DNA from 3 places in the Peribacillus sp. FW305-BF15 genome. Region 2 is predicted to be linked to each of the others. Evidence: predicted binding sites of a transcription regulator. Region 2 holds the regulator's gene; each other region holds the start of a gene.

Region 1 (6,360 bases), on a different contig from region 2:
CAGTTTCTAAAAAAACTTGTCTGAGAAGAAAAGAGAGGGTGTCCACGATCCCCTCTTTTGCTTTAGTTAGATTTTATTAAAAAAGCTCATCCTCGGATTTAAGATTTGATTCGGACTTTTTAATTGAAAGCTGTTCGCTTCCGGAACAAAGTCTATTTTCATGACTTCATCAAGAAAAATCATTTTTGATTTCTCAACATATAGCGGAATTCCGTTCGTTTCCACTTTTTCGGTACCTTCTTCAGGTTCGTTGACCCACCATAGCGCCGTCACACCACTTACCACGCAGCCGCAGCCATCAGTATCATATTTCAACTGTAAATATCCTTCTTGTCCCTGTACCTTACCGGCTATTTTCCCAGCCGCTGTTTCCGTCCATTCAATATACATGATTGCTGCCTCCCGATGTCTTTGCATTCCCCCATTATAAACGATAAAAACGTTTCTGTTAAAGAAACTGCCTCCTTTGCAAGCGTCAGCCGACACGAAAATCACTTTCTTCATTGACGGTGCTAACAAATGCCGATTCTCATACTCCTCCGTGATACCTTTCAACACGATGCCGTTTTGAAAGGCTGTCCCTTGGGGAACAGCCCTTCCGCTCATCATTCCATTATCCTTACATCCGCTATATCGGAAAGCCTGATATAGTGAGCCTGCTCAAACCGGTCAACGATATGAAGCTTTTGGGTGAGCTCATTATAATAATGGATCCTACCGATTAACAGCTGATACCGGTTTCCTTCATAATGAGCAATCGTGACATCCTTTCTTTCCTCCATCGCTTCCCCCATTACCGCATTCATTTCTTCCAGTTGCTGCTCATCCAGGATGCGCTTCGTTTCATAGCCATCCTCCACCGCCCAATCACGGAGCATCTTCACATGTTCCGGCAACATCATCGATGTCCATTTGATACGGCCGCGATCACGAATCATTTCTTTTCCCTCCTTTCAAAGTCAGCCTTACGCCTTACGCCTTATGCCCACCAAGCAGCTTGCTTCGGTATACGGCTGTACCTGCTTCTGTATACGAAACGGCACGCAATAACGACTTGGCTCCATATTTGTGGCGGATTCGATCAACCGTGTAACTCAATTCCCGCTTCTTCCAGCGCGAAGCATCAAATAGAGTCAGCTGCATTTCATTATCATCCACAATATTCGAGAGTCTGACCTCTATGCTTCGAACCGTTTTTTGCTTATAGTTCTCATGGAAAAGCTCCAGGCAAACTTTATATAACTCCATCGTGATGTTGGTCGGTTCGTTAATCGAACGCGAACGATGGAAACCTCCGCCAAACTCATCCTTGCTGTAACCAATGCCTAGGCTCACCGTTCTTCCTGCCTTACGATGGGTGCGTGCCCTTCTTCCAACTTCTTCGCAAATTTCCAGCATGACCTGCTTTACCTCATGCTCATCCTTATAATCCCGCAACAGGATTTGACTTTTGCCGAAGCTGACCTGCCCTTCGATGATCGCTGCCCCCATATCGGATAAATCTATTCCCCAGGCATGGTGGTAAAGCTGATTGCCCATAATTCCAAACTTCGCTTCAAGTAATTCAAGATCATAATTGGCAAGCTGCCCAACCGTAAATATACCCATTCCATGAAGGGTTTTTTCTACGCGCCTGCCGATCCCCCACATTTCACGAAGCGGGGAAATCGGCCAAAGTTTGCTTGGCACATCCTCATACTTCCATTCCGCAATCCCTTTATGTTTGGCTTCCAAATCAAGGCAAAGTTTTGCCATGAGCATATTCGGTCCAATTCCAATGGCACAGGGGAGCTGTAATTCCCGTTCAATTTCATCTTTTATCTTTTCAGCTATCATGCGGGCATCTCCCCATAAAGAAGCAGCACCATCGACTTTCACAAAACTTTCGTCCACACTATATACGTGAATCGCTTCTTTTGGCACATAACGGTTGAACAAGCGGGTGATTTCCGTCGAAACCCTTAAATAAGTCGCCATTTTAGGTTCAACGACGACAATCCTCGGGTCATTCGGGATCTCAAACATCCGCGAACCTGTCTTGATGCCAAATTCCTTCTTCATCTTTGGAGAAGCCGCGAGCACAATGCTCCCTGTCCTCTCCAAATCACCAACCACCGCCAAATAACAATCAAGCGGGTCCAGACCAAGCATGACCGCTGAACAGCTTGCATAAAAACTTTTCATATCGATACACATAATTGATTGTTTCGGCATCGTCCCATAATCCATCATTTCTTCACCCTAACAAGAATATACGTTCGCTTTATTATATTCATAACTTTAACCGAATATACGTTCTTATTCAATGGAAGTTTTCATACAAATTTCTACTTTTTATTGTAATTTCCTTGAAAAATATAATAGATACTAAAAATGGATAAAATACCAAATTTAAACCGAATATCCAAATTGTTTTTTTGAAAAAGATTAATTGGTAGCTTGAATAATTTTAAGTAGGTCCATATGCTCGATTTTTTAAAATCCCTCCACCCTTTTCAACAGACTTTCGTCTACTTGGAAGCCAGTCTTAATGCTCATTTTTTGTAATGAAACTGTAACCAAAATTATGTCTATTTGTCATAATGGTATTGTAGGATAATATTGTTAAGAAATAATAGAGAGATAGATAGAGAGGAAATGAAAATTATGAAGAAATGGATCGCTTCAGCTGCTGTTGCATCTGCCATGATGCTAACCCCACTGCAAGCCTTTGCCAATATTGGAGACCAAACCCTCAGACCCGGAATGACACATAGTGATGTCAAACAACTACAACAACTATTAAAAACCAAAGGTTATTTCACATATTCAGGTTCACTGACTACATATTACGGCACCTATTCTGTATCAGCAGTAAAAAAATTCCAAAAAGCCAAAGGGTTGACTGCCGACGGAATTGCCGGCCGAGGCACATTTAATGCGCTTGGTGTTTATAAAGTCAATAATACTAGCTTGATCAGCTATGCAAAAACCTTAATAGGCAAACCCTACAAATGGGGCGGAACAACACCAACTGGATTTGACTGCTCAGGCTTCGTCTATTACGTATTCCAGAAATCTCAAGGAATTACCTTACCGCGTACAACATCCTTGCTCTATTCCAATACAGGTTTAAAAGTATCTTCACCAGCTAAGGGTGATCTTGTATTCTTTGATACTTCTTCTGGAAGAACAGGAGTATCCCATGTTGGAATCTATATCGGAAACGGCCAATTCATTAGTGCTACGTCTTCTAAAGGAATAACCATTACGGATATGGATAATTCTTATTGGAAACCAAAATATTTAGGTGCGAAAACTTTATAAAATCCAGGACAAACAACCGGACAAAATTCAAAGTGATTCAGTCCGGTTGTTTTATTTTATATATAATATTTCATCCGTTACATCCTCAACTGTCACCATGAATGAAGAATCCAAGTTGGAACGATTCATCATTTCGATATTATAAACATGCTCTGAGGGTAAATGGACGACTTCGAGAACCATGAATCGCTCACTTTCCGCTTTGCTGACATGATCGAGGGCAGCAATGACCGCCCTTTGTTCGGCTAAGCTGTTTTCATCCGTCAAAACCAGAATCAATTCAGCTTCCGCTTTCCCAGGAAATGATTTCTTCACCCCGCCCCGGTGCCATGGTTTCACTTTCATCCCAATTTCCAGTTCGGAATAATCAAGGTCATTACCATGTTGATCTTGAATATATGTATCATTAGTCACCTTATAGTACGTCCCTTTAATCAAAATCCTCTTATCGTCAAGATCCGTAATGAAACCTTCTTCCCCTTTATCAATGGATTCATCCATGTTCCAATCGGGGGATTGACAGCTGCCCAGTATAAAGGCGACGAATAAATATATATAAAGGTTTACAATCATCTTCATGAAAATCCCTCCTAATAGAAATAGACGGATTCCCCATGAAATAGTTACCCATTCATATGATAACTTCGCTTAATTCAAAAGGGGAATGTCATCGACATTCCCCTTTACCTATTATTGGACCAATTTTCATCTGGAATCGAAAGACTAGCCTACTTTTTAAAAAATGCTTTTTTTCCTAAAGTTTCGGTGATCTTCGGAAACATGTTATACCATTTCCCAGCTAAATTCATCCAGCCAGGGAGATTGATTTCCCTCTTGTTGGTCAGCATCGCCGCTACGATTTTAGCAGCGACATCTCCAGGCTTAAGCATGAATTTTTCAACGTTCTTTAAGTATGTACCTGATTCATCCGCAATGTTAAAGAAATTCGTTTCTATAGGGCCAGGATTGACTGTGGTCACAAAAACATGATCTTCCATCACTTCGAGCCGAAGTGCGTTTGAATAGCCAAGAACTGCGAACTTGGTAGAAGAGTACAATGTTGATTTAGGAGTGGCTATTTTACCGGCCTGTGAAGCGATATTGATGATATGCCCCGATTTTCTCTGCTTCATATACGGCAGAACCAGCTTTGTGCAGGCCATTAAGCCAATGACGTTGACAGCAAACATTGCTTTCGTTTCATTTAATTCCGTATCCTGCGCTTCTTTAAACGTGCCGAAACCAGCATTGTTGACCAACACATCCACTTCACCTATTTGCTCATGGATATCATTAAAAACATTTGTCACCTGATCAGTGTCTGCAACATCAAGCTTATAGGCATATGCATCAATCCCATATTGGGTGATCAGTTCATTCTTTAGCAGCAGTAATTTATCCATGCTTCTGGCCAAGAGGACGAGACGGCCTCCCTGTTTTGCACTTTGAATGGCAACTTCCTTGCCAATCCCTCCGGAAGCACCGGTAATAACAATAACTTTACCTTGTAACTTATTCAAAAAAAGCGGCCTCCTTCGAACATTAAGCGATTGAATACAGAATGACCCCTGATTGGATTTCTGTTTGGACTTCACCCAAGTCTTCTAAATAGTCCAGCTGACCGACCGTTTCCGAAAGTGTGAGGCCCACTTCCTGAAGGTATACTTTCGGAAACAACTGCTGACACACTTCAAAGACAGATAAAGGCTTATCTTGAAGCATGCTTTTCACCTGCATGGCACGGTTATGCTGCCGATCGAATCTATATTGAATCAAGTCTGCAACTGCATCTCCTGCCACTTCAGATCCATGTCCTGAGTAAACAGTGGATATGGGGAAATCCAATAATTTTTGAAGTGATGCATTATATTGCAGTAACGGACGAGGCCTCATGCCTCCAGGGAGTAAAGGTGGTTCCATTAATGGGTTAGGTGAAATCTTGGCAAGCAAGTGATCGCCAGCGATCATGACCCCGTCACTTTCCCGGTAAAAAGATAAATGGCTTTGCGCATGCCCTGGAGTCTCGATCACTTTCCAGCCTGGAAGACCAGGAAGCTCATCCCCCTCAGCTAAATATCCATGCAGCTTCCGTTCACTAAGGAAACGGATTTCGTCGCGGTTATGGGTCAGTTTATTTTTCAGCTCTTCTGCCACTCCGAACTTTTTGGCATAATCAAGGAAAAAACGATTATGGGTTTCAAGGAATTCATCACTGATAGTCAGCCAGCGCTGATTATTTTTGTGTCCATAAACCGGGATATCCTTTTCAAAGAAATCGAGTGCACCAGCATGATCGGGATGATGATGGGTTAAAATGATTTGTTCGATATCAGTCAGTTTCAGACCTAAATCCCCAAGACCGTTAGTCAAGGCTTCCTTTGAACGTTTGGTTTTCACACCAGTATCGATTAATGTTAAAGCATCCCCTTTAACGACATAAACATTCACATCACCCACTGCAAACGGCGTGGGCAAAGCAATTTTCGCAATATCTCCATTCCAATTCGCCATAATCTTTTCCACCTTAGAAAATTATATTTATATAAATCTTTCTATACGCTAACCAGGATTCTAAGTATAGCTATCATGTATAATTAACATTTTACATGTATTTTAAATCACTGTCATTATTTTCACATAATTCATGTCTACTTTTTATCGTCCATGCATATATTATCATTGACAGAGTACTGATATATCCTTCATAATCACAAGTAATTAAAGACGGCGTGGCATTGATTAAGGCCAAGTAAATTTATGATGGCGTAAAGAGAGTGAAGCTCGGAATGTGCTGAAAGGCTTCATCGCCCCCTCATTATTGAACCTACCTTATGAGCCTTCAGGAAAACCTGACGTAATTCCCGCGTTAGAGGAATCAAGTGCAGCTTTTCTGTATTTATTATGGAAAAGTTGAACAAAGGTGGTACCACGGAAGCTAGACCTTTCGTCCTTTATTGGATGAGGGGTCTTTTTGTTTTTCATAAAGGCTCTTTTCGTAAAGATTGTTATTTTTAAACGAAACTATTTAAGGTTGATTGGAGCGGAAAGCGAGCA
Region 2 (6,360 bases):
AGACCACTCCAATTTTCCCGTTATCAAGGTAGGTTGTTTTTTCAACGAGAATCAATGATCCGTCTCTGAATTCTTTATTCATGCTATTGCCATTCACTCTAAGGAAAAAATATTCTTTATCCGATTTAAGCATCGAATTTAATGCCGGCATATACGCTTCTATATATTCGTTGGTGAAATTAGGCTCTCCAGCGGGGATATTTCCGTAGACACCAATTAATCTTACATTTTTTTCATTTAGGAATTCCATTCCAGGATTATTTCTAACGATAGGCGCTCCTTCAATGAGGTGGGATAGCGGTATTTCAAAACAAGTGGACATCATGCTCAATTTATCCATTAAAGGTTTATTCCGTCCGGATTCCCAAGCTGATACTGCCGTAGGAGCTACTTTTAATACTTTTGCCAAATCTTCTTGTGTCATTTTTCTTTCTTTTCTTAACATTTTAATCCGTTCACCAATGTGCATATTTCTTCACCTCTTACTTGAATATACACTATGAGTGAAAGTGAGTAAACGAAAAGTGCGTGAATTTTGCGAAAAAATGTTGGTAACTATACTTCAAGTGTGATATTATTTTTTTAGATAGGGGGTGACAAGATATGACAAGCGTTAAGTTCACACTTAAACAAGCCAGGAAGTATAAAGGATTAACTCAAGATGAAATGGCTAAAGTGCTGAAGATGGCCAAGAGGACTTACATTGACTATGAGCAATATAAGATTCCTTTGCGAATCGATAAGGCTTATTTATTTGCTGAATGTGTAGGATTCTCGATTGACGATATCATTTTTTTTGACCCTGACCTACACTTTAAATGTAGTTAAAACTTCAATTGAACCAGCATTTCCTCAACAGAGTGGCCATTTGAATCCATACAATCCTGACTTCCATAGGACAAGATTCAAGTAACGATGGAAAGGGGGAACAAAGAGGAAAGGGAAAATAATTCTTTTGAAGTTGCATAGGAGCTGCTGACATTAGAACATTTGTAAAATACGTGTATGGAGTTAAAGGTGTACAAATCCAATCTTCTTGTGCAAATATACGATTGTTACTGAGATTCCAATAATGACAGCCAATTGCCGTTAAAGAAAATTATTTACTTAATGTTTAGGGCGGACTTCTGAACACCATGAATAGGAGCAAATGGACAATGGCAAATTCGAAGGAAAAGTTAATCTGGATGAACAAGCCCTTATCCTATGCAGGATAAGGGCTTGTTCTCTATTTTCGTGAATTGGCAGCATTCCGTTTTCTCCAAAGCACGTCTTCATAAAATGAAAAAGACACATACATAAATGAATGGAAGTCAAATCTTCATACTTTTTCTCTATTATAAATGAAACTTCTTCTAGTTTTTTTCTCCCATCTTTATGAAGATAGCAGGTAATGGTATGCAAAAGTACAATTATATACTAATGAAGGCTATGGAAGCTGGGCATTTGTAATTGGATGAGTTCAAAAAAATTCCAGATGATATTGGAGGAGATAACCCTTGAAAAGGAATGTAATCAATTATGTCGTTTTTCTTGTGCTCATTCTAACCATATTATTTATGGCAAAGCCAGACATTTCCTCAGCAGGAAAATTGAAACCGCCCTCCGAAACTTTCAGTCCAGGGGATTGGTTTCTTGGAAGTATTCCTCCCAATCTTGATACAAACAAACCACCGATCGTGTTTGTTCAAGGGAAAAACGGCAGTTCAACCAGCTGGTATGGCGAAACGGATTATCATGGTGTCAATGATATGTATACCAAAGCGTATGAAGCTGGCTACCAAACGGTTTTTGTTCAGCTTCATGATTCAGCTGGAAATGGGTCAGTGAGCCAATATGCCAATGGAAGGCTTTTAGCTCAAATGCTTTCAGAAATCAGTAACCATTTCGGGGGCAAAAAAGTAAATATTATAGCGCACAGCAAAGGGGGCCCAGACACCCAAGCGGCTCTAGTCCACTATGGAGCACATCAATATGTTGGAAGGGTGATCACTTTAGCCTCCCCACATCATGGTTCTCACTTAGCTGATTTGGCTTATAGCTGGTATGCGGGCTGGCTTGGTTCCTTATTAGGTCAAAAAGATGAGGGAACTTATTCTTTACAAGTTGGTAAAATGGCTGAATTTCGTTCTGTCACGGATAACCATATCAACTCTCGTAAAAACTTGTATTTCACTGTGGCAGGTATGAACAGAGGCCCGGTACTATCAGCCTTATCAATGGGGGGACAATATTTATCATCATATGGGGAAAATGATGGACTAGTGAATGTATGGAGTACAAAAATACCCTATGCAACACATTTATTTACGGATCCCAACTTTGATCACGACAATATTCGAGTTGGCTCAGCTGTATTTTCAAGAATTGAACCCTATTTAAAAAGCACATCCACCGCTGGGATTCCTGCATATCATGTCAATTATAAAGAACGAGTTGAAGATGATGTCATTACAACAGCACTCGCTCAAACCGTTCTGGGTGATGTCCTGAAACAAAATGCCTGGGTCGAACAAAGCTTCCATGTAAATGAAGCTGCCCCAGGTAATATAAGCATATATACAGCCTCAAATGATGTCGAGGTTGAATTGATTTCTCCATCCAATAAAAAGTATTCACCTTCCTTAAAGGTTCATTCAGCCAAAAATGAAACTTCCTTTTTTAATGGTGCAACCATCCAATCATTCTACAGAAATAACCTTGAAATTGGTGACTGGAAAGTACGAATGAAGACTAAATCGCCAAAAGACGCCTTCCTGTTCACAGCACAATTTAACGAAAAGAATCCCATTACATTAAGTATGGCCGGTAAAGTTAAGCAAAAAGATGCAAAATTTTTAATAAAGAATCCAATGAATGATAAAAAAAGACCAATCAGTACAACATTTTTGGTTCATCTGATAGATGAAACCGGTAATGAAATTAGTGAAAAAAACTCAATTAAGGCAATGGATACTGAAAATTTTACTGGCACCCTTCCAGAAGTACCTAAGTCAGGTGTTTATAATGTAACAATAGATGTTAAGGAAAAAAATGGGGATGGTACTGAAAGAACCCGGACGCTGATTCGTTCGGTCTATATTGAGAAATAACGAAATGCCTTCTCTTAGTTGAGGAGGCATTATTTTGATGGTACGGGTAAATAGGGAGATGGTAATTCAGCCAATGGAAACAGCCAGGTCGTAATTACTTATTGAAGTATTAATTCAACGGGTCTCTGATGGATATGGTTGGAAGTTTGTTATCGGGGCAAAATAAATATATGTATTTTTTTCCCTGCACCTGCAAATGGTTGTCAACAAGTGCATATTCAACAGTGGAATGACTTGGTCGATCTAAACCTTATTAAAGTGGGGATTTTAAATCCTCTCTTTTTTATTTCAATGAGCTTTTTCCAAAGTATAATATTACGAGAAAGGCGATAGTAACTTTCATCCCTTATAAAGGATGTTTAAATTCGCATGAAACTAGATTCTATTAAAAAATATTTCAATATCTACTCTTCTATATGCATATTGAGAGAATTCTGGACATAAATTAAACAATCAAAAAAAGCGCGGGAAGCGCTTTTAGTGTATTTGCCTATATAAGCCTATTACTTTTCCAAGTATCGAAACATCTCGTAAAATAATTGGTTCCATATTTGAGTTCTCAGGCTGAAGCCTTATGTAATCCGGTTCCTTAAAGAATCGTTTTACAGTGGCTTCATCATCTTCCGTCATCGCCACGACGATATCTCCATTATTGGCACTGCTTTGTTGTTTCACGATGACATAATCTCCATCATGAATTCCTGCTTCTATCATACTTTCACCCATGATTTCCAGCATGAATACATGGTCATCATGTGGAACCATGCTTTCGGGAAGCGGAAAGTATTCTTCAATGTTCTCAATGGCCGTTATCGGCATGCCCGCTGTTACTTTTCCAAGTAACGGCACGTTCACGACATTGACTTTGGGAATATTGTTCGCTTCCTCCAAATTCATTATTTCAATGGCCCTTGGCTTGGTTGGGTCACGTCTAATAAGGCCTTTACTTTCCAGGCGGGATAAATGTCCGTGTACTGTTGAACTTGATGCAAGTCCCACTGCTTCGCCAATCTCCCGTACGGAAGGCGGATACCCTTTTTGGCGGACCTCTTCTTTAATGAAATCAAGAATATCTTGCTGCCTTTTTGATAGTTTTGTCATTTGTGCACCTCTTCCCCAATGTTCTTTGCTACATTATAGCATGGCCCCCATCTCTATACAAACATAAGTTCGAATTTGTTGTTGACTGAAACAAACGTTCGTATTATAATTTGATCATAACATACGAACGAACATTCGCTTTGGAGGGATTATTATGAAAAAATTATACAAAAATTATATTTATACGATTCTATTAGCGGGATCAGTATTCATCTTTTCAATTTTATTCTCTTGTACATTGAACAATGATCAAAAAAAGGATTTCCTTTCTATAGAAGTAGGCGAGGGTGACACCCTATGGGGAATTGCCGAAGAATATGAAGAATCAAATTTGACAAAAAAAGAATTCATTGGTTGGATAGAAGAGAATAATGGAGTCAGTGCGGATTCGATAAAGCCTGGACAAGTCATTGTCATACCGGTTAAAGGGGAAGAACTTGTCCAGAATTTGGCCAGTGAGCAGTAAGTAGTAAAGGTAGGGTATTATGAAGGCGGTAATCTATTGTAGGGTCAGCACCGAAAAAGAGTCACAGGAAACATCATTGGCAAGGCAGGAAGATGAATTAGTCAAATTGGCTGAAAAGATGGATGTGGAAGTTGTCTCCATTATAAAAGAACAGGCAAGTGGTTATGAGTTGAATCGGGATGGCATTTTTGACATGCTCGAACTATTTAAAACCAAAGAAGCTGAAGTGCTTTTAATCCAGGATGAAACAAGACTGGGAAGAGGGAATGCCAAAATAGCCCTTTTCCATGTCATCCTTAAAGAAGATGTGAAAATTTATACTCTCTCACACGATGGAGAGCTGGAGTTATCGGATTCGGATGCCATGGTCATTCAGATAGTGGGCATTGTAGAAGAATATCAAAGGAAACTACATAATCTTAAAATAAAGCGCGGAATGATGAGAGCCGTTGAAAAAGGGTACCGTCCTCAAAAAAATCTTCAGAATCAAAGGAATTCCACTGGAAGGGATCGTATGGAGATTCCTATTGAAGAAATTATTAAACTGCGTGCCAATGGGTTAACATTCTCGGAAATCGCAGCCACATTAAGGGGCTTTGGATACAATGTATCTAAGGCTACTGTGAACAGGCGTTTTCTCGAACATCAAATGAATACAAAGGAAAGTAAATCATAGAACTTGTAATTTCGCTTTTTTTTTAATACCATGACAATATCCGCAGATTATGAAGGAGCGAAATTATGTTATCAAAAGAAAAAATAGCCCGTATAAATGAACTTTCTAAAAAGGCAAAGGGTGAAGGCTTGACGGAAGTTGAAGCGAAAGAGCAAACCCAATTGAGAAGTGAGTATTTGGAAACATTCAGAAAATCCATGTCCGACACGTTGGAGCATGTGAAAGTCGTGGATCCAGAGGGTAATGACGTCACTCCTCAAAAGATAAAAAATATAAAAGAAAAACGAAATTTACATTAATGCTTGGATTCTTCTGATGGAATATTCCATTTGAGGATTCTTTGGCATTTTGGAGTAAAAAGAGAGTGCATTCATGTATGTATTCTCCTATTTAGTTTAATCTAAATAGGTGACTTCTTATTCCTAGAAAATTGTAATATTGGGGCATTAAATAGTGATTTTAGTTGTGATATTATGCTTGTCACTATAATATAAAGAGGTACATTACAGGAAGGGATGTTTTTACAATATGTTAGATAAATTAGATGCACTTTCTATCAATACGATTCGTACATTATCAATTGATGCAATTGAAAAGGCTAATTCCGGCCATCCAGGTATGCCAATGGGGGCTGCGCCAATGGCGTATAAACTATGGACCGAATATATGAACCATAACCCGAAAAATCCAGATTGGTTTAATAGAGATCGCTTTGTTCTTTCAGCTGGACATGGTTCTATGCTGTTATACAGCCTTCTTCATTTATCAGGCTATGGCTTATCTATCGATGATTTGAAAAGCTTCCGTCAATGGGGCAGTAAAACTCCAGGACATCCTGAATTCGGACATACGGCTGGTGTGGATGCAACTACCGGGCCGCTTGGACAAGGTATCGCAATGGCAGTCGGAATGGCAATGGCAGAACGTCACTTGGCAGAAAGCTATAACCGCGATTCTTATAATGTGGTCGATCATTATACATATAGCATTTGTGGGGATGGAGATTTAATGGAAGGTGTTTCTGC
Region 3 (6,360 bases), on a different contig from region 2:
GGAAGCCAAAGGTCTTAGCCTAGAAGATTTGCAGGAATTAACGAAGATCCAAAAGCGTTACCTCATTGGCATTGAAGAGGGAAATTACAGTATGATGCCAGGAAAGTTCTATGTACGGGCATTCATAAAGCAATATTGTGAAGCGGTCGGACTGGATTCAGAAGAGATTTTCGAACAATATAAGAGTGAAATACCATCGGTCTATAGTGAGGAATTGCCAGAACAGCTTTCACGGGTCCAATCCCGGAAAACCATTCCGGCAGGAGATTCAAAGGTAGTGGAATTGTTACCGAAGATCTTGGCAGCGGTTTTAGTCATTGGTGCGGCCGTATTGATTTGGGTTCTGGTATTGAACTATATGAGTAATCCGGATAACGAGGACAAAAAGGACGCGAAACAAAGCGATGCCGTGGGTTACAATAAAAGTGAAGAGTTTAACAAAGAAGAAGAGAATGCAGACCAAAAACAGAATGAAGAAAAATCAGATTCATCTGAAAAGAAGAATGAAGATGATACAGCAGTCAAAGATGAAGAGAAAGAGCAAAATCTTGCCGTCACAAGTTCCAGCGGTAAAAATAGTACGTATGAATTAAAAAATACCGATACTTTTAAATTAAAGGTGACCTCCAAAGGCTCACCATGGGTCGGCATAAAAAATGGTGAAGGTAAATTACTTTTCCAAGGCACTATCGAAAAGGACAAAAGCCAGGAAATTGATTTCACCAATGAAAAAGAAGCTGTCATCAATATAGGCAGGGCATATGAAACAGAGATTTATGTGAATGATGAGAAGCTGGAGTATTCCATTTCACCGACTGAAGTGAATACGCAATTGGTTACGATACAATTTACGAAAGCCGAATAGTCATCTTATAGATGACTATTTTTGCTCTATTTAATGGTAAGGCGGCGGGAAATGATCCACTCGGCATATAAGATTGGATTTTGAGTTAAATTATACATATAAGCATTATTTTAGATCTAAGACGCAGGCCCGAATGGCAGGCGTAAATTTTGGAGGTAAAAGTTTTGAATCTGCCTAATAAGATTACAGTAGCAAGAATCTGTTTAATACCAGTATTTTTAATCATCATGCTCGTTCCTTTTTCATGGGGGACTCTGGCTTGGGGAGAATACAGTTTGCCAGTGGCACACCTGGCTGGAGCCATCCTCTTTATAATCGCTTCCACTACGGATTGGATCGATGGCCATTTTGCCAGAAAATATAATATGATTACTGATTTAGGGAAATTTTTAGATCCATTGGCAGATAAACTTCTTGTTTCGGCTGCCTTAATCGTTTTGGTTGATCTGGATTTAATGTACGGTCAATCTTGGATTGCCATCGTGATCATAAGTCGCGAATTTGCAGTCACTGGATTGCGTTTGGTGTTAGCGGGTACAGGGGAAGTGGTTGCAGCGAACCAGCTAGGTAAAATTAAAACATGGGCACAAATTGTTTCTATTTCGGCTTTATTGCTGCATAACCTTCCATTTGCCCTCATTTCACTTCCATTTGCCAATATCGCATTATGGATTGCATTAATCTTTACAATCTGGTCAGGTTTGGATTATTTTATAAAAAACAAAGAAGTATTTGTTAATTCAAAGTAAAAACGAATGGTGGTTTTGAAAAGATGGATGCAGAAATCATTGCAGTGGGCTCAGAGCTTCTTTTAGGTCAAATCAATAACACTAATGGAAGATTCTTATCGCAGCAGTTTGCGGAAATGGGGATCAACGTTTTTTACCATACTGTGGTCGGGGATAACGACCGTCGATTACAACAAGCTATAGAAATCGCTGAATCGAGGGCGAACTTGATTGTTTTTACCGGTGGGCTTGGTCCTACCAAAGATGACTTAACGAAAGAAACGATTGCTCGCCATATCGGGAAAAAGCTCGTTTTTAATGATGAAGCTTTGCAATCCATTGAAGCTTACTTCCAAAAACGGGAACGGCCGATGACGGAAAACAACAAAAAGCAGGCCCTTGTCTTAGAAGGCAGTGAAGTGTTGGCAAACGATCATGGCATGGCCCCAGGAATGGTTTTGTCCAAATCCGGGATTACATATATGCTCCTGCCTGGTCCACCAAGTGAAATGGAGCCGATGTTTTTAAGTTATGGTTATGAAAAGATCATGAATAAATTGGAAAAGCATGAACGGATCGATTCCAAGGTTTTACGGTTCTACGGTATAGGTGAAGCCGAACTGGAAACGGTGATTGAAGATCTCCTTGTCAATCAAACGAATCCGACAATCGCTCCGCTGGCAGCCGAAGGGGAAGTGACGTTAAGGATCACCGCCAAAGGCCCTTCCAAAGAAAAATGCGAAGAACTTATTTTAGAAACGGAAAAAGAAATTCTTGGCAGGGTCGGCAAGTTCCATTATGGAAGTGATAATACTTCGCTAATAAAGGAACTTGTAAAAGAATTAACGGTCCGCAAGCTTTCAATCGCAGCAGCTGAAAGCTTGACCGGGGGGATGTTCCAAGAACAGCTGACAACCATCCCGGGCGCCGGTAAAGTCTTCAAGGGCGGAATGGTCTGCTATACGAATGATGCGAAGTCCAATGTCCTCAGCGTCAGTGATGATACCATATCTGAGTATGGGGTGGTCAGCGGTGAGTGTGCAATGGAAATGGCCTCTAATGTCCGGAGTAAGCTCGATACGGATGTAGGCATAAGCTTTACGGGTGTTGCAGGGCCGGATGAACAAGAAGGCAAGCCTGTTGGTACAGTATTTATTGGCATTTCCTATCGCGATGGAAACACTCATTTCAAGGAGTTGAATCTTTCCGGTAGCAGGGCGCAAAACCGTATTCGGAGTGTGAAATACGGCTGTCATTACCTATTAAGGGATTTATAAACGCCATAAGCAGAGCTTTAATACAGCTCTGCTTTTTATTTGGTTTTAGAAGTTTGTTTCTTGAAAAATAGGGAAAAAAGAAAAAAGTTAATTCAATAAAAATGTATTTTTTAGGGAGTAAGTGAAGCGAAATGGAAATTTCCTTAAGCTAAAACGCTTTTTTACAAAGAATATCCCGAAAGAAAAAAACGAATGAATGTTCGACTTTTTGCTTGGCAAAATAGTAAAAAGAGTATATAGTAAAGATAGGTTTTGAGACAGGGTACAAACCTTGAACTCGAATAATTGCTAACGTAAGTACACCTTTAATCGGACAGCCGATTAGTTGAATATAGAGGAGGAAATTAAGTGAGTGATCGTCAAGCGGCTTTAGATATGGCGTTAAAACAAATTGAGAAACAATTTGGTAAAGGTTCGATTATGAAACTTGGGGAACAGACTGATCGTAGAATTTCAACGATCTCAAGCGGTTCTTTAGCATTGGACGTAGCGTTGGGAGTAGGCGGATATCCAAGAGGCCGGGTCATTGAGATATATGGACCTGAAAGCTCCGGTAAAACGACTGTAGCATTACATGCCATTGCAGAGGTACAAAAGACTGGCGGAACGGCTGCATTCATTGATGCCGAGCATGCTTTAGATCCAGCATATTCAGAAAAACTTGGTGTGAATATCGATGAGTTACTGCTTTCACAGCCTGATACGGGTGAACAGGCCCTAGAGATCGCTGAAGCGTTAGTTCGAAGCGGAGCGGTAGATATCATTGTCATTGACTCCGTGGCGGCACTTGTACCAAAAGCTGAAATCGAAGGCGAAATGGGAGATTCCCATATGGGTCTCCAAGCCCGGATGATGTCTCAGGCACTTAGAAAACTGTCTGGTTCCATTAATAAATCAAATACCATTGCCATTTTCATTAACCAAGTCCGTGAAAAAATCGGTGTTATGTTTGGGAATCCAGAAACGACTCCGGGAGGCCGGGCACTGAAGTTCTATTCAACTGTTCGTCTGGAAGTGCGCCGTGCGGAGCAATTAAAACAAGGTAATGAAATCGTCGGTAATAAAACGAAAATCAAAGTTGTAAAAAACAAGGTTGCTCCACCATTCCGCCAAGCTGAAGTTGACATCATGTATGGTCAAGGGATTTCGCAGGAAGGTGAAATCATCGATATGGGTGCAGACCTTGATATCGTCCTTAAAAGCGGCTCATGGTATTCATACAATGAAGAGCGTGTCGGACAAGGCCGTGAAAATGCGAAGCTTTTCCTGAAAGAAAATCAGGATATCGCTCAGGAAATTTCTCAGAAAATCAGAGATCACTATAATCTTGATGGAGAGCATGAATTACCACCAGAAGAAAATGAAACAGAAGAGCATTTTGAATTGCTTGATTAATGATATTTGGAAAAGGCCTAAGCTTATTCGCTTAGGCCTTTTATGTATATTTTAAGAAAAATGCGAAATTTTCAGCGGATTAAATGGCATTGTAATCAGATTTACAGACTGCTTCCATAATGTATGCTGTACATTATGATGGTTAATATTAAGAAAACTTGAATAATCATTGATACATAAGGGACAAACGCTTGACAATAAAAATTCTCAACTATACAATTAATATGTATATTTTACAATTTTTCAAACTAAAATTTTGAAAATTAAGTGCTGTATATTGAATTTATGTGCAATGTACTTGCCGACAGTTCAACATTTTATGTAAAAAGTTCATAGCAAGGGGAGGTGAAACGATGGAACCCATGACAATCATCTTCACTTTGCTTGGCCTAATCGTCGGTGCAGTTGTTGGTTATTTTATTCACAAATCAAAATTTGAGAGTAGAATAGCAGGGGCAAAGGGCTCTGCAGAACACATCCTTGAGGATGCAAAACGTGAAGCGGAAGCACTTAAGAAAGAAGCCTTGTTGGAAGCAAAAGATGAAATTCATAAAGTTCGTGCCGATTCGGATCGGGAAGCCCGTGAAAGAAGGAACGAATTACAAAAACAAGAAAATCGGTTATTGCAAAGAGAAGAGAATCTGGACCGTAAGGATGAAACGTTAGACAAACGTGAGAGCCTTTTGGAGAAAAAAGATGATTCTCTAAACCAAAGACAACAGCATATTGAAGAGATGGAAAGCAAAGTGGAAGAGATGGTTCGTAAGCAGCAAACAGAGCTTGAACGTGTTTCCGGTTTAACTCGTGAAGAGGCTAAAGCAATCATTATAGACCGAATGGAAAACGAGCTTGCTCACGATGTAGCGCTTATGATTAAAGAAAGTGATACCCGTGCCAAAGAAGAAGCTGATAAAAAAGCAAAAGAAGTCCTTTCTCTTGCCATTCAGCGTTGTGCGGCTGATCATGTTGCAGAGACCACCGTTTCTGTAGTAAATCTTCCAAACGATGAAATGAAAGGACGGATAATCGGACGTGAAGGACGAAATATCCGGACGTTAGAAACGCTAACAGGTATTGACCTTATTATTGATGATACTCCTGAAGCTGTCATTTTATCTGGATTCGATCCAATTAGACGGGAAACGGCACGCTTGGCTCTTGAGAAACTTGTTCAGGACGGACGGATCCATCCGGCTCGCATTGAAGAAATGGTTGACAAAGCAAGACGTGAGGTAGATGAACATATTCGTGAAATTGGTGAACAGACTACTTTTGAAGTTGGAGTTCACGGTCTCCATCCAGATCTCATCAAAATACTAGGACGTTTGAAATTCCGTACCAGTTATGGGCAAAACGTACTTAAACATTCAATTGAAGTGGCCCAGCTTTCAGGTTTACTGGCCGCTGAGCTCGGTGAGGATGAAGTTCTTGCCCGCCGTGCAGGTTTATTGCATGATATTGGGAAAGCGATCGATCATGAAGTGGAAGGCAGTCACGTTGAAATTGGCGTTGAATTAGCAACCAAATATAAAGAGCATCCAACTGTCATTAACAGCATCGCTTCACATCATGGCGATACGGAACCAACTTCCATCATTTCAGTGCTTGTGGCTGCCGCTGATGCATTATCAGCTGCAAGACCGGGAGCAAGAAGTGAAACGCTTGAAAATTACATTAGAAGACTTGAAAAGCTTGAGGAAATTTCCGAGTCCTATGATGGAGTGGAGAAATCTTTTGCGATTCAAGCCGGACGAGAAGTGCGGATTCTAGTGAAACCAGAACAAATCGATGACCTTTCGGCACATCGACTCGCACGTGATATCCGGAAAAGGATTGAAGAAGAGCTCGATTACCCAGGTCATATAAAAGTCACGGTCATCCGTGAAACAAGAGCAGTCGAATATGCCAAATAATTGTTAGTGAAAGACGAAGTGGTGCAAACCACTTCGTTTTTTTCTTTTTCCGATATGAATCGTTAAGCATAATTCTTATAATTACCCCCAATTATGTTACAATACATACTTGAATAATTCATATAATCAGGTGAATCCAGAAAGGGTTTTACAATGAAATTGCTATTTATAGGGGATGTAGT

Evidence for each region. Region 2 encodes LexA, which represses DNA repair genes until DNA is damaged. Its sites were predicted from a motif close to CGAACATATGTTCG; they were not measured.
Region 1: a site for LexA is predicted at 2,286-2,299, ahead of AC3WLU_RS11105 (Y-family DNA polymerase). Genes of this name have one in related genera too.
Region 3: a site for LexA is predicted at 3,060-3,073, ahead of recA (recombinase RecA). Genes of this name have one in related genera too.

The regions. Positions count from the first base shown of each region.
Region 1 covers NZ_JBYSYV010000009.1:10,010-16,369, reverse strand. Annotated here, with positions in the region: gene AC3WLU_RS11120 (alpha/beta hydrolase) at 1-24, shown strand, start outside; gene AC3WLU_RS11115 (iron-sulfur cluster biosynthesis family protein) at 67-609, opposite strand; gene AC3WLU_RS11110 (YolD-like family protein) at 606-938, opposite strand; gene AC3WLU_RS11105 (Y-family DNA polymerase) at 973-2,232, opposite strand; gene AC3WLU_RS11100 (C40 family peptidase) at 2,647-3,306, shown strand; gene AC3WLU_RS11095 (hypothetical protein) at 3,358-3,885, opposite strand; gene AC3WLU_RS11090 (SDR family NAD(P)-dependent oxidoreductase) at 4,035-4,826, opposite strand; gene AC3WLU_RS11085 (MBL fold metallo-hydrolase) at 4,849-5,817, opposite strand.
Region 2 covers NZ_JBYSYV010000016.1:92,859-99,218, forward strand. Annotated here, with positions in the region: gene AC3WLU_RS17670 (LexA family protein) at 1-469, opposite strand, end outside; gene AC3WLU_RS17675 (helix-turn-helix transcriptional regulator) at 604-828, shown strand; gene AC3WLU_RS17680 (esterase/lipase family protein) at 1,560-3,092, shown strand; gene lexA (transcriptional repressor LexA) at 3,570-4,193, opposite strand; gene yneA (cell division suppressor protein YneA) at 4,348-4,659, shown strand; gene AC3WLU_RS17695 (YneB family resolvase-like protein) at 4,679-5,335, shown strand; gene AC3WLU_RS17700 (DUF896 domain-containing protein) at 5,401-5,634, shown strand; gene tkt (transketolase) at 5,864-6,360, shown strand, end outside.
Region 3 covers NZ_JBYSYV010000008.1:19,495-25,854, reverse strand. Annotated here, with positions in the region: gene AC3WLU_RS10040 (helix-turn-helix domain-containing protein) at 1-865, shown strand, start outside; gene pgsA (CDP-diacylglycerol--glycerol-3-phosphate 3-phosphatidyltransferase) at 1,030-1,614, shown strand; gene AC3WLU_RS10030 (competence/damage-inducible protein A) at 1,638-2,870, shown strand; gene recA (recombinase RecA) at 3,219-4,265, shown strand; gene rny (ribonuclease Y) at 4,619-6,178, shown strand; gene AC3WLU_RS10015 (TIGR00282 family metallophosphoesterase) at 6,332-6,360, shown strand, end outside.